3 regions of the Lentzea sp. NPDC058436 genome follow, and region 2 is predicted to be linked to each of the others. Evidence: riboswitches for the same ligand, from Rfam matches in the RefSeq annotation. Region 2 holds a riboswitch; each other region holds the start of a gene.
What was found. A riboswitch is a leader RNA that binds a small molecule or an ion and turns the genes downstream of it on or off. The one in region 2 is predicted to bind cobalamin.
Positions count from the first base shown of each region.

Region 1: linked by a shared signal. The riboswitch ahead of ACFWN2_RS02750 (ribonucleoside-diphosphate reductase subunit alpha) and the one ahead of ACFWN2_RS14685 (CbtB-domain containing protein) in region 2 are both predicted to bind cobalamin.
Region 3: linked by a shared signal. The riboswitch ahead of ACFWN2_RS45850 (FecCD family ABC transporter permease) and the one ahead of ACFWN2_RS14685 (CbtB-domain containing protein) in region 2 are both predicted to bind cobalamin.

Region 1 is NZ_JBHXLF010000001.1:655,111-659,381, forward strand. It holds gene ACFWN2_RS02740 (DUF3500 domain-containing protein) at 1-679, shown strand, start outside; gene ACFWN2_RS02745 (TetR/AcrR family transcriptional regulator) at 728-1,318, shown strand; cobalamin riboswitch at 1,453-1,661, shown strand; gene ACFWN2_RS02750 (ribonucleoside-diphosphate reductase subunit alpha) at 1,774-4,116, shown strand; gene ACFWN2_RS02755 (ribonucleotide-diphosphate reductase subunit beta) at 4,113-4,271, shown strand, end outside.
Region 2 is NZ_JBHXLF010000003.1:204,769-209,039, forward strand. It holds partial or broken gene ACFWN2_RS14675 (RNA-guided endonuclease InsQ/TnpB family protein) at 70-1,278, opposite strand; gene ACFWN2_RS14680 ((2Fe-2S)-binding protein) at 1,363-2,013, shown strand; cobalamin riboswitch at 2,084-2,216, shown strand; gene ACFWN2_RS14685 (CbtB-domain containing protein) at 2,270-2,458, shown strand; gene ACFWN2_RS14690 (CbtA family protein) at 2,481-3,233, shown strand; gene ACFWN2_RS14695 (HAD family hydrolase) at 3,230-3,886, opposite strand; partial or broken gene ACFWN2_RS14700 (methionine synthase) at 3,879-4,265, opposite strand.
Region 3 is NZ_JBHXLF010000042.1:886-5,156, forward strand. It holds gene ACFWN2_RS45840 (ABC transporter substrate-binding protein) at 1-129, opposite strand, end outside; gene ACFWN2_RS45845 (ABC transporter ATP-binding protein) at 126-866, opposite strand; gene ACFWN2_RS45850 (FecCD family ABC transporter permease) at 866-1,888, opposite strand; cobalamin riboswitch at 1,922-2,069, opposite strand; gene ACFWN2_RS45855 (YciI family protein) at 2,151-2,570, shown strand; gene ACFWN2_RS45860 (3-isopropylmalate dehydrogenase) at 2,636-3,673, opposite strand; gene ACFWN2_RS45865 (S8 family serine peptidase) at 3,963-4,271, opposite strand, start outside.

The sequences.
Region 1 (4,271 bases), on a different contig from region 2:
CGCCGACGACCACCTGCACAGCATCGGCGCCGGTGACGCGTACGGCCGCGGTCACTTCCGCTTGGCGTTCCTGGGAGAACCGTCCGAGACAGGACTGTGGCAGCTGCAGTTCGGCGGACACCACACAGCGGTCACCAACACCTACCGCGACGGCAGGCTCATCGGTGCCACGCCGTCGTTCCGCGCGATCGAGCCACGCGCCCCGTTCGAGTACCAGGGCACCACGTACGAACCCGAGGGCGAGGAGCTGCGCGCGTTCCAGGCGATGCTCGGATCCCTGACGCAGAACCAGAAGGACGCGGCCGAGCTGCGGAGCGGCCACCTGCTTCTCGGACCGGGCAACGACTGGAAGTTCCCGGACCGCCGGGAAGGCGTCCCCGTCGCCTCGCTCGACGCGGGCCAGCGGGACCTCGTGATCGCCGCGATCAGGACCTACGTGGGCGACGTCGACGACGTCAGCGCCGCGGCGATCATGGCCAAGTACGAACGAGAACTCGACGCGACGCACATCGCCTGGAGCGGCTCCACCGCCCTGAACGACACCGGCGACTACGTGCGCATTGACGGCCCTTCCCTGTGGCTGGAACTGCAACTCGAAGGCGGGTGGTCGACGGACGAACCACACCCGCACTCGGTGTGGAGGGACCGGGTGACCGACTACGGCGGCACCCGTCCGTGAGCGGCGCCGAGACCGATTCGGCCCACGCTGTCTCGGTATGCTGCCGCCATGGGTGAGGACAGGCAGCGGGTCGGCCGGCCGCGCAGTGAACAGGCGCGCACCGCGATCCTGCACGCGGTCGACGACCTGCTCGTCGAGGTCGGTTACGCGGCCCTGACGATGAAGGGGATCGCGGAACGAGCGGGCGTCGGCCGCCAGACCGTGTACCGCTGGTGGTCGACCAAGGCGGAGGTCCTGTTCGAGGCGGCGATCACCGATGCCGTCGAGGAGCTCACGAAACCGCCCCAGGCCACGCTTCTCGACGACGTGAGCACGTATCTTGAGGCTGTAGAAGGCTTTCTGACCGGGTCGCACGCCGGCACCGCGTACCGCGCGTTGCTGGGCGAGGCGCAGCACGACCCGGAGGTGGCGCGGCTCGTCGGTTCGGCGGCGCTGTTCGACGGACCGTCGCGCGCGGTGCTGGAACGCGGCATCAGCCGGGGTGAGCTTCCGCCAGGGACTCCGCTCGACGCGGCGATGGCGGTGCTGACCGGGCCGGCGTTCTACCTGGGGCTGACCGGCGCGGCCGTGCCCGGCGGCTCGGTGCGGGCCTTCGCGCCGGCACTGGTCGCCGCCGTCCGTGAGCTGGCGGCCGACTGAGCCACCGACGCTCCACGACGGCTGCCGAACCGCGCCCGGTCGTGATCACCGGTTCCCGCGCGTGATCGTTTGGAGCTGCTCCAACCGGGCGACACGCCCACTAGATGTAGTTGCGGATGGCTCGACCGCACCCATGTATGGTGCTCGCAGCTGGTTCGGCCGATCATCCAGATCGGTCGTCGCAAGAGGGAACCCGGTGTGAATCCGGGACTGCCCCGCAGCGGTGAACGGGAACGAAAGCCGTCAGAAGCACTGGACGCGAAACGTCTGGGAAGCGACGGCCGGTAGGAGCCACCAGGCGTGCCCGCGAGTCCGAAGACCTGCCAGCGCCCCGCACGTGCCCACACGTGCGGGAGTCCGAGGCCCCGAGGGAGGGCGGGAGGACGTGGCGGTCGCGCGCGCCCGTTCGCTCCTCGCTGTCCTCGTGGTCACACCTAGCTCGCGAGGAGAGAGCAGTGACGGCGGTCGACACGGTCACCACCACTATGCGCGTCAAGAAACGCAACGGTTCGCTCGAACCGGTTGACCTGAACAAGATCGTGCGCGCGGTGGAGCGCTGCACGGTCGGTCTGCACGACGTGGATCCGCTCCGGGTCGCCACCAAGACGATCAGCGGCCTCTACGACGGCGCGACCACCGAGGAGCTGGACAAGCTCTCGATCCAGACCGCCGCCGCGCTGGTCTCGGAGGAGCCCGAGTACTCGAAGCTCGCCGCCGGGCTGCTGGCCGCCTTCATCGAGAAGGAGGTGCGCCGGACCGGCATCCAGTCCTTCAGCCAGAGCATCGCGCTCGGCCACGCCGAGGGCCTGATCGGCGACGCGACCGCGAAGTTCGTGGCCGCCAACGCCCGCAAGCTCGACGACGCCATCGACCTCGACGGCGACCGGCGGTTCGAGTACTTCGGCCTGCGCACGGTCTACGACCGCTACCTGCTGCGCCACCCTTCCAGGCGGACCGTCATCGAGCAGCCGCAGTACTGGCTGCTGCGCGTCGCGTGCGGCCTCTCGCACACCGCGGCCGAGGCCATCGACTTCTACCGGCTGATGTCGTCGCTGGCGTACCTGCCCAGCTCGCCGACCCTGTTCAACTCCGGCACGCAGCACACCCAGATGTCCTCGTGCTACCTGCTCGACTCCCCGAAGGACGAGCTGGAGTCGATCTACGACCGGTACAAGCAGATCGCCCGGCTGTCGAAGTTCGCCGGCGGCATCGGCGTCCAGTGGTCGCGGGTGCGTTCGAGGGGTGCGCTGATCCGCGGCACGAACGGCCACTCCAACGGCATCGTGCCGTGGCTGCGCACGCTCGACGCATCGGTCTCGGCGGTCAACCAGGGCGGCCGCCGCAAGGGCGCCGCCTGCGTGTACCTGGAGACGTGGCACCCGGACGTCGAGGAGTTCCTGGAGCTGCGCGACAACACCGGTGAGGACGCGCGCCGCACGCACAACCTCAACCTGGCCAACTGGATCCCCGACGAGTTCATGCGCCGCGTCGAGGCCGACCAGGACTGGTCGCTGTTCGACCCGGACGAGGTCCCGGAGCTGGTCGACCTGTGGGGCGACGAGTTCGACCGCGCCTACCGCGGCGCGGAGGAGGCCGGTCGTGCCGTGCGCACGGTCAAGGCTCGTGACCTCTACGGACGGATGATCCGCACGCTCGCCCAGACCGGCAACGGCTGGATGACGTTCAAGGACACCGCGAACCGCACGAGCAACCAGACCGCGTCGCCGTCCAACGTCATCCACCTGTCGAACCTGTGCACGGAGATCCTCGAGGTCACCAGCGACGAGGAGACCGCGGTCTGCAACCTCGGCTCGGTCAACCTCGGCGCCCACGTCGAGGGCTCCGGCATCGACTGGGACCGGCTGCGCTCCACGGTCCGCACCGCGGTCGTGTTCCTCGACCGCGTGATCGACATCAACTACTACCCGACCGAGCAGGCGGCGCGCTCCAACCCGCGCTGGCGCCCGGTGGGCCTTGGTGTCATGGGCCTGCAGGACGTGTTCTTCAAGCTGCGCCTGCCGTTCGACTCACCGGAGGCGCGCGAGCTGTCGACGCGCATCGCCGAGGAGATCTACCTGACGGCGCTGGAGTCGTCGGCGGAGCTGGCCTCGTCGGCGGGCGCGCACCCGGCGTTCGCGGAGACCCGTGCCGCCAAGGGAGATCTGCAGCCCGACCTGTGGGGCGTCACGCCCACGCAGACCGAGCGGTGGAGCGCCCTGCGTGAACGCGTCAGCGAGCACGGCCTGCGCAACTCGCTGCTGATCGCCATCGCGCCGACCGCGACGATCGCCTCGATCGCCGGCTGCTTCGAGTGCATCGAGCCGCAGGTGTCGAACACGTTCAAGCGCGAGACGCTGTCCGGTGAGTTCCTGCAGATCAACTCCTACCTGGTGCGCGAGCTGAAGTCGCGCGGCCTGTGGACTGAGGCGATCCGCAACCGGCTCAAGCAGGACGACGGTTCCGCGCAGGGTCTGGTCGAACTGCCGGAGGACGTGCGCTCGCTGTTCCGCACCGCCTGGGAGCTGCCGCAGAAGGCGCTGATCGAACTGGCCGCCGCGCGCGGCCCGTACATCGACCAGAGCCAGTCGCTGAACCTGTTCGTCGCCTCGCCGACGATCGGCAAGCTCTCCTCGATGTACCTCTACGCCTGGAAGGCCGGGCTCAAGACCACGTACTACCTGCGCTCCCGCCCCGCGACGCGCATCCAGCAGGCGACCGTCGCCGTCCCGACCGTCACGTCGGACGAAGCGATCGCCTGTTCCCTCGAAAACCCCGAAGCATGTGAGGCCTGCCAGTGACCGCGCTCTCCAGCACCGCCCGCAAGAACGCCCTGCTCGACCCCGGCATGGACCTCACCCTGCGGCCCATGCGCTACCCGCTGTTCTACGAGCGCTTCCGCGACGCGATCAAGAACACCTGGACCGTCGAGGAGGTCGACCTCCACTCGGACCTC
Region 2 (4,271 bases):
CCCAGGCCGTGGACTTGACTTACTCCCCGCTCACAGGCGAGGAGCCCCACCCGACTCATGCCGGATGCCTCACGGGTGTGCCTCACAACACAGGGTTTCCTGCTTCACCGCTGACCGCGGAGGGGCGGACCCCTTCCGTCTCACATCAACTCCACAGGCATCGTCCGAGTTTCCTCGGGCTACGGCTCGACCAGCCGCAAGTATGTTCTTCGCCGCGTTGAAGTCCCGGTCGTGCCGGGTGCGACACTTCGGACACGTCCAGTGCCGAATGGACAGTCCCAGTTCACTCAGCAGATGTCCGCAAGCCGAACAGGTCTTGGTGCTGGGATACCAGCGATCAACGACCAGCAGCGTCCGTCCTGCACGACGCGCCTTGTACTCCAGCATCGTCCGGAACTCACCCCAGGCCACGTCGCTGATAGCGCGGGCCAATCGCCGGTTTCGGACCATGTTGGCAACCGCGAGATCCTCGATCGCGATGACGACGGAATCCCGGACGATACGAGTGCTGGTGCGATGCAGGAAGTCTCAGCGAGCGTTGGTGACCTTGCGATGTGCGGCGGCAACTCTCGTCTTGGCCTTGCGGCGATTGTTGGATCCGCGTTGGGCGCGGGCCAACCGCCGCTGATACCGGGCCAGGTTGCGCGCTTTGCGCTGCAGATGTCCGGGATTGGCGATCCGTTGGCCATCACTGGTGACGAGGAAGTGCTTCACGCCGAGGTCGAGGCCGACGGCGTGATCGGTGGTGGGGAATGGCTCTGGTTCAACGGTGTCCACCGTGAACGTGATGTACCAGCGTTGGTCTGGATCACGTGCGACAACGACCATGCTGGGGTCGAGTTCGACCAGATTCACCTGGTCGAACGACCATGCGAACCGAATCGCCCCTGTCGTCTTCGCCAGGTGGAGCTGACCGCCACGCATGCGGAACGCCGAACGGGTGAAGTGCGCCGACTGCCGGCCCGCCCGCGACTTGAAGCGCGGGAACCTCGCACGTCCGGCGAAGAAGTTCTGGTATGCGATGTGCTGATGGCGCAACGTCTGCTGCAAAGGTACGCAGGACACTTCTGACAAGAAGGCCAGCTCTTCGGTGCGCTTCCAGGCTGTCAGTGCGGCGTCGGTCTCGCGGTACGAGGTGGTCTTGCCCTCCGTGCGATATCGGCTGGATCGCTCGGCCAGCGTCTTGTTCCACACCAGGCGCACGCATCCGAACGTGCGATTCAGCATCGCGATCTGTTCGGGGTCCGGGTAGGCCCGGCAGCGGTACGCCGTCCTCACCAGGCCAAGCTAGCCGACCGCACTCCACCAGGATCGGGGCCTCCTGGCCGTCCGATGAGATTCCACCCAGTAGCGTGAATTCCCGTGTCCGAATTCGCGGAGGTCCTCGAAGCGCTGCGCCGGGTGCGCGGAATCAACCCGTTCTTCGCGCTCGACGTGGGTCGCCCGGACGAGTCCTGGCTGCCGGGAACCGCACTTCTCGACGGCCCGGCGCTCAAAACCACGATCGACGCCATCGCGAACCGGTACAAAGCCGACGAACCACGCGTCGCGGCGAGCCTGTTCTTCCTGAGTTACACCGCACGGCTGCTCAGCCCCCTCACGGCCGCGAACATCCCGATCGACGTGCGCCCCGAGAACCTCTGGTGGCGGCACGACCCCGCGAACGGCCTGAGCGTGCGCATCGACCAGCCACGACTGGGCCCGCCGGCCGCCGAGGCACTGGCCCCGGTGGTGGAGGCGATCCAGGCGGTCGCACCGGTGGCGCGCGGACTGTTGTGGGGCAACGCGATGTCGAACATCGCCGGCGCGCTGAAAATGGTTGTGCGCGCACGCATGCTCACAGAGGAGGAAGCGGAAGAACGCGGCGAACGGCTCATGAGCGCACCGCCGTTCGAACAGGCGGGAGAATTCCTGAGCTTCCCCGGCGAGCTCGGGTTCCGGCGCAGGAGCTGTTGTCTTTACTACCGCGTCGCCGCAGGTGGGAAGTGTGGTGACTGTCCACTCGTGAAGTGAGGAACGCAACAACTCTTATGGCCGGTTGTGCTTAACGGGCGGCTCAACTTACGGTGCACGCGCCGCAGTGACGGGAAGCCGGTGTGAATCCGGCGCGGTCCTCGCCACTGTGACCGGGAAGCGATCCCCGCCGAGCACGTCACTGGTCCCCGCCGGGACTGGGAAGACGCGGGGGCAGCGTTGATCCGGGAGTCAGGAGACCGGCTGCGGCGCCGCAAGGAGAGTTGACCTTCCACGAGGTATGGAGGAGCCCGTCATGACGAGCCCCGCAGCAAGCCTGTCCGCCGTCCGCGTGCCCAAATGGGCCTTCGCCGTCTCACTGCTCGGCCTGATCGTCACGTACCTGGTCCTGCAGGAGAACGGCCTCGCGCTCGGCGCGGGATCCGAGTTGCTGCACGAGTTCTTCCACGACGGCCGCCACGCTCTCGGCGTCCCCTGCCACTGATCCGACTCCACCGATCACGCAGATGACCACTTACAAGTCCATCGCACTGCGCGGGATCGCGGCCGGCGGCATCGCCGGTGTCGCGTCCGCCCTGGTGCAGCTCCTGGTGACCGAGATCCCGATCCGCGCCGCGCTCGCGGTCGAGGAGGCACGGGCACCCGCCGGCGAAGAGGCCGGCCACTCCCACGGCGGCGAGGAAGAGCTCGTCAGCCGCGGCGCGCAGGTCGTGGGCGGCATGCTCGGCGTGGTGATCGTCGGCATCGCCGTGGGCCTGGTGTTCGCCACGGCTTACGCGCTGTCGAAGCGCTGGTTCGCCGGCAGCACGCCGTTCACGCGCAGCTTCACGTTCGGTGCCGCGGTGTTCGGTGCCGTGGCGTTGCTGCCGTGGCTCAAGTACCCGGCCAACCCGCCGGCCGTGGGCGACCCGGTGACGGTGAACTACCGGACCGCGCTCTACCTCGGCGTGGTCGTGGCGGGCCTGCTGATCGTGTGGGGAGCGAGCTGGCTCGCCGCGCAGCTGAGCACGCAGCCGCAGCCGGTGCGGGCAACGGCCGTGCTGCTCGCGGTGGCCGCGGCCGTCGCGCTGGTGCTGCTGGCGTTCCCCGCGCCGCCGGACACGATCCCCGCGGACATGCCGGTGAACGTGCTGTGGCAGTTCCGCCTCAGCTCGCTCGCCCAGCTGGCGACGCTCTACGTCGGCATCGGCGTGGTGTTCGGCCTGCTGGTGGACCCGGCCACGCGCAAGGCCAAGGCACGCGTCACCGAAGCGGTCTAGAGCGCTTTCAGCACCTCGAGGTCGACGCCGACGAGGGAGTCGCGGAAGATCCGCCGCTCCCCCGTCGGCACCTCGACGTCACACGGCACGACCAGCACGGTGCACCCGGCGGCCACCGCGGCGGAGACACCGGTCGGCGAGTCCTCGATCGCGACGCAGAGCGCGGGATCGACGCCCAGCAGCCGCGCCGCCTTCAGGTACGGCTCGGGCAGCGGCTTGTTCAGCCCGTCCACCTCGTCGCCGCACACGGTGACGTCGAACAGGTCCCGGCCGATCGTGTCCAGCGCGACCTCGGTCAGCCCCCGCTCGGTGGACGTCACCAACGCCATCGGCACGCCCGAAGCGCGCACCGCCTTCAACGCGTCCTGGGCGCCGGGACGCCACGGCAGACCGGCGCGGAAGACCTCCTCGGTGCGGCGCAGGATCCACGCGGCGCCGTCGGCCATGTCGGACTCGGTCGGCTCGATGCCGACGTCGCCGAACAGCAGGCGCATCGTCGTGGGCACGTTGCTGCCGACCATGCGCTCACGGGTCTCCAGGGACAGCACGCCGCCGAGCTTCTCCGCGTACTCGTAGAGCGGGATGTCCCAGAGCTTCTCGGAGTCCAGCAGCGTCCCGTCCATGTCCCACAGGACTGCTCGCAGGTCAGACATCGAAGTACTTCGCCTCCGGGTGGTGCGCCACGAAGGCGTCGGTGGACTGTTCCGGGTGGAGCTGGAGTACCTCGGACAGCGCCACCCCGGTGCGGGACGGGTCGAGGGGCACACGAGGTCTTCGCGGACGCGCCTGTGCTCGGCCAGCGCCTCGGTGAGCCGGCCCCCAGTCCGTGGACTTCCAGGTGCTCACGATACGCGTTCTGGCCGAACAACTCGTCCGCGTGGCCTGCGATCGGCCTGCTCATCGTCACGCGGTGGAACGCGATGGCGCCGATCCCTTTTCTGGCGCGGAAAAGTGAGCCGGAAGCGCGCACGGGAAGCAGCCGTGGACGACAGCGGCGTGGGCAAGAACACCTTCCGCGGCAAGGCGTTCCAGCCGGTG
Region 3 (4,271 bases), on a different contig from region 2:
CTTGTCGAAGGTGACCTGCTGGCCGCAGTTCGTGACGGTCACCGGGTCGGACGCGGCGGGGTCCTTCGCGACCGTGGCGCCACAGCCGGAGACGAGCAGCAGGGCCGCTGTGACGAGTGCGGTTCTCAAGGGGTGACCTCCTGGTCGAACAGGAGCTGGGGAACTCCCGTTGTCGGGTGCCGCACTACGTGCGCGGTGACGTGGAAAACCTTGGCCATCAGTTCCGGGACGAGGACCTCCGCCGGGGTGCCGGAGGCGACCAGCCGTCCCTCGTCGAGCACGTGCAGGCGGTCGCAGTAGGACGCGGCGAGGTTCAGGTCGTGCAGGACGGTGAGCACGGTGATGCCCAGGCCTCGCGCCAGGGCGAGCACCTCCAGCTGGTGCCGGATGTCGAGGTGGTTGGTCGGCTCGTCCAGCACGAGCACGCGAGGTTCCTGGGCCAGTGCGCGGGCGATGAGCACGCGCTGGCGTTCGCCGCCGGAGAGACTCAGGAAGCTGCGTGAGGCGAGGTGCGCGACGTCCACTGTGTCCAGTGCGTCGCCCACCACGCGCCGGTCGCGGGCGGAGTCGCGTTCGTGCGGCAGGCGGCCCATCTCCACGACCTCGGCGACCGTGAAGTCGAACTCGACCTGCGACTCCTGCGACAGGGCCGCGAGGTCGCGGGCGATGTGCTGTCGCTTGTGGACGTTCTCGCCGTCGATCAGCACGGCGCCCGAGTCCGGCTTCAGGGCGCGGTAGACGCAGCGCAACGTCGTGGACTTGCCGCTGCCGTTCGGGCCGACGATGCCGACGACCTCGTCGCAGGCCTGCAGGGTGATGTCCGTGATGATGCCGCGGACCGTGACGTGGTCGATGTCGACGCGCATCAACGTCCTCCGAACACGTAGGTCTTGCGGCGCATGAGGAAGATGAAGCACGGCACGCCGATCGCGGCCGTGATGACGCCGAGCGGCAGCTCCTCGGGCGCCGCGAGCATCCGGGCGGCCACGTCGACCCAGACCAGGAACGACGCTCCGGCGAGCGGTGCGAGCGGGAGGACCTTGCGGTGGTCCGCGCCCACGACCATGCGGGTGAGGTGCGGCAGCATCAGCCCGACGAAGCCCACCGCGCCGCTGACCGCCACGAGCACGCCCGTGATGCCCGCGGTGACGATGAAGAGGTGCGTGCGGAACCGGTTGACCGGCACGCCGAGCGTCGTCGCGGTCTCGTCGCCCATCGCCAGCGCGTTCAGCTGCCGGGCCCTGGTCATCAGGTACGCGATGCCGAGTGCCGTCACGACGGCGGCGATCGGCAACGACGTCCAGCTCGCGCCACCGAGGCTGCCGAGCAGCCAGAACATGGCCGACCGCGCCGCCTCCCCGTGCGGCGCCTGGAACACCAGCAGCATCGCCACGGCGGAGAACCCGTACGCCAGCGCGGTTCCGGTCAGGACCAGCCGCAACGGTGTGAGCCCTCGGCTCGTGCGCGCGGTGATGTAGACCAGGGCCGTGGCGCCGAGACCCGTCACGAACGCGCCGACCGACAGCGCGTAGACGCCGAGACCGGACAGCACGCCGAGCGTCGCCACGGCCGTCGCGCCCACGCTCGCGCCCGACGAGATGCCGAGCACGTACGGGTCGGCGAGGGCGTTGCGGACCATCGCCTGGATCGCGACGCCGACCGTGCTCAGGCCCGCGCCCACGACCGCCGCCAGCAGGACGCGGGGCAGCCGGATGTCCCAGACGATGTGGTACTGCCCGACGAGGTCCGCGGGGATCGTGCCGCCGCGCAGGGCCTCCCAGAGCAGCTCGACCGTGACGTCGAACGGAACGGAGACGGGGCCGAGCGCCACGCCCGCGACGATGCTGACGACGAGCACGCCGACGAGCGCGCTGATCTTGGAGATCACTGATGCCCTTCCCGCAGTCCACGGCAGGAGTTGGTTCCTCGGTCCACCGTGCACGGGTGTTCGGGCTCGTCCCCCCGCCCAGGGGGACCTACCGTTGCGGGTCAGCGCCGGACTTCGACCGGTCTTCCCCCACGCACGACTTCGGTGACCCTACCTGCGAAAACAGGAAGTTCGAAAATTTTCCGGGTGTGATGTCGATCCGGCACCGCGCCCGTTCGACCTCTGGACGTCAGCGAACGAGACACGAACGAGGAGACACACCGTGAAGTACATGCTGATCATGCGCGCCACCGACGAGGCCTTCGAGAACATGGGCGAGTTCGACTTCGACAAGATGCTGGAGACGGTCGGCGCGTTCAACGACGAGCTCATCCGCGCCGGTGTGCTGCTGGCCGCCGAGGGCCTCTCCGACCCGTCCGAGGGCGTCGTCGTCGACTACTCCTCCGAGCCGGCGGTCATCACGGACGGCCCGTACGGCGAGACCAAGGAGCTGTTCAACGGCTTCTACCTGCTCAACGTCGCCTCGATCCAGGAAGCGGTCGAGTGGGCGAAGCGCATGCCGATGGCCGGGCCGGGCTTCAAGACCGAGATCCGCCGCGTGCCGACGATCGACGAGTTCCCGCAGGACAACGAGTGGATCCAGAAGGAGCGCGCGTGGCGTGAGGCCAACGGCCAGCTCTGACCAGCGCTGAGAAACGCCGAAGCCCGGCCGGGAAGATCCCGGCCGGGCTTCAAAACGTCTGAACCTCAGCCCGTGCGGACGTTCGACGACACGAGTGCCGCGAGACGGTCGCCGATGGCGTAGGTGGCCCCAGGCGACTGGTGGTCCCTGGTCGCGAGATCAAAGGCCACGGAGGCCTCGATCCGGCGCGCCGACTCGTGCTCGCCCAGGTGGTCGAGCAGCAGCGCGACCGACAGCACGGCGGCCGTCGGGTCCGCGATGCCCTGGCCCGCGATGTCCGGCGCCGAACCGTGCACCGGCTCGAACATCGACGGGTTGCGACGCGTGACGTCCATGTTCCCCGACGCGGCCAGGCCGATGCCACCCGTGACGGCGGCGGCGAGGTCGGTCAGGATGTCGCCGAACAGGTTGTCCGTGACGATCACGTCGTAGCGGCCCGGGTCGGTGACCAGGTGGATGGTCGCCGCGTCCACGTGCTGGTAGGCCACGGTGACGTCCGGGTGCTGCAGCGAGACCTCCTCCACGACGCGCGACCACAACGAGCCGGCGTGCGTGAGGACGTTCGTCTTGTGCACCAGCGTCAGGTGCCGGCGCTGGCGGTTCGAGGCACGCGCGAACGCGTCCCTGACCACCCGCTCGACGCCGAACGAGGTGTTCAGCGAGACCTCGGTGGCGATCTCGTGCGGCGTGTCCTTGCGGAGCAGGCCGCCGTTGCCCGCGTACGGGCCCTCGGTGCCCTCGCGCACCACCACCATGTCGATCTCCGGCGGGTCCGCGAGCGGGCTGCGGACACCGGGGTAGAGACGAGCAGGGCGGAGGTTCACGTGGTGGTCGAGCTCGAAGCGCAGCCGCAGCAGCAGCCCGCGCTCCAGAATTCCGCTCGGCACCGACGGGTCGCCGACCGCGCCGAGCAGGATCGCGTCGTGCTGGCGAAGCTCCCCCAGCACCGACTCGGGCAACAACTCTCCCGTGGCGTGCCAGCGCGCCGCGCCGAGGTCGTAGCGAGTGATCTCGGCCGCCGGAACGACCTCTCCGAGGACCTTCAGGGCCTCAGCGATGACCTCGGGCCCGATCCCGTCTCCTGGGATCACTGCGAGCCGCATCCACACACCTCCCAGGTGTCAGTCCCCAATTGGTGGGACTATTTTCCTCACGCGAAAGGCTACCGGCATCGCGGGCGCTCACCGCATGCCGGACACCCCATCGGGGTGTTATCTCCCGTACTGCGGGACACCCACACGGCCTATACCCCACTTTCGGGTGTCACTCGACCGCAGGAACGGGGTCGCGTCAAGGGGTGACGGCAGGCAGTTCCGGACCGTGACGTGCCGAGAGGCCCGGCTCTCCGAGGGAGAACCGGGCCTCTCGTGAAACATCCGACCTGGCGGGCTACTAGTAGGCGCCGCCCCGGCCGCTCGACTTCACCGTGACGACCGACGCGCGGTCACCGTTGGCATTGTGGTGGTTGAGGACCAGCAGGCCCTCGGACTTGTCGGCCTTCAGCGCGGCCTCGTCCTTGTTCACCACGAGCGCGGTGCCCGGCTTCGCGACGTACGAGAGCGCCGCGTCGCCGCCGCCCTGCGCCCACAGACCCGGCTTGAGCGGGTCGAAGGACAGGTTGCGGTCGATCACGTCGATCAGCTTGTTCGCGTTGCCCGGCGCCACGTAGTAGCCCGCGGTGCCCACGACGTACGACAGGCG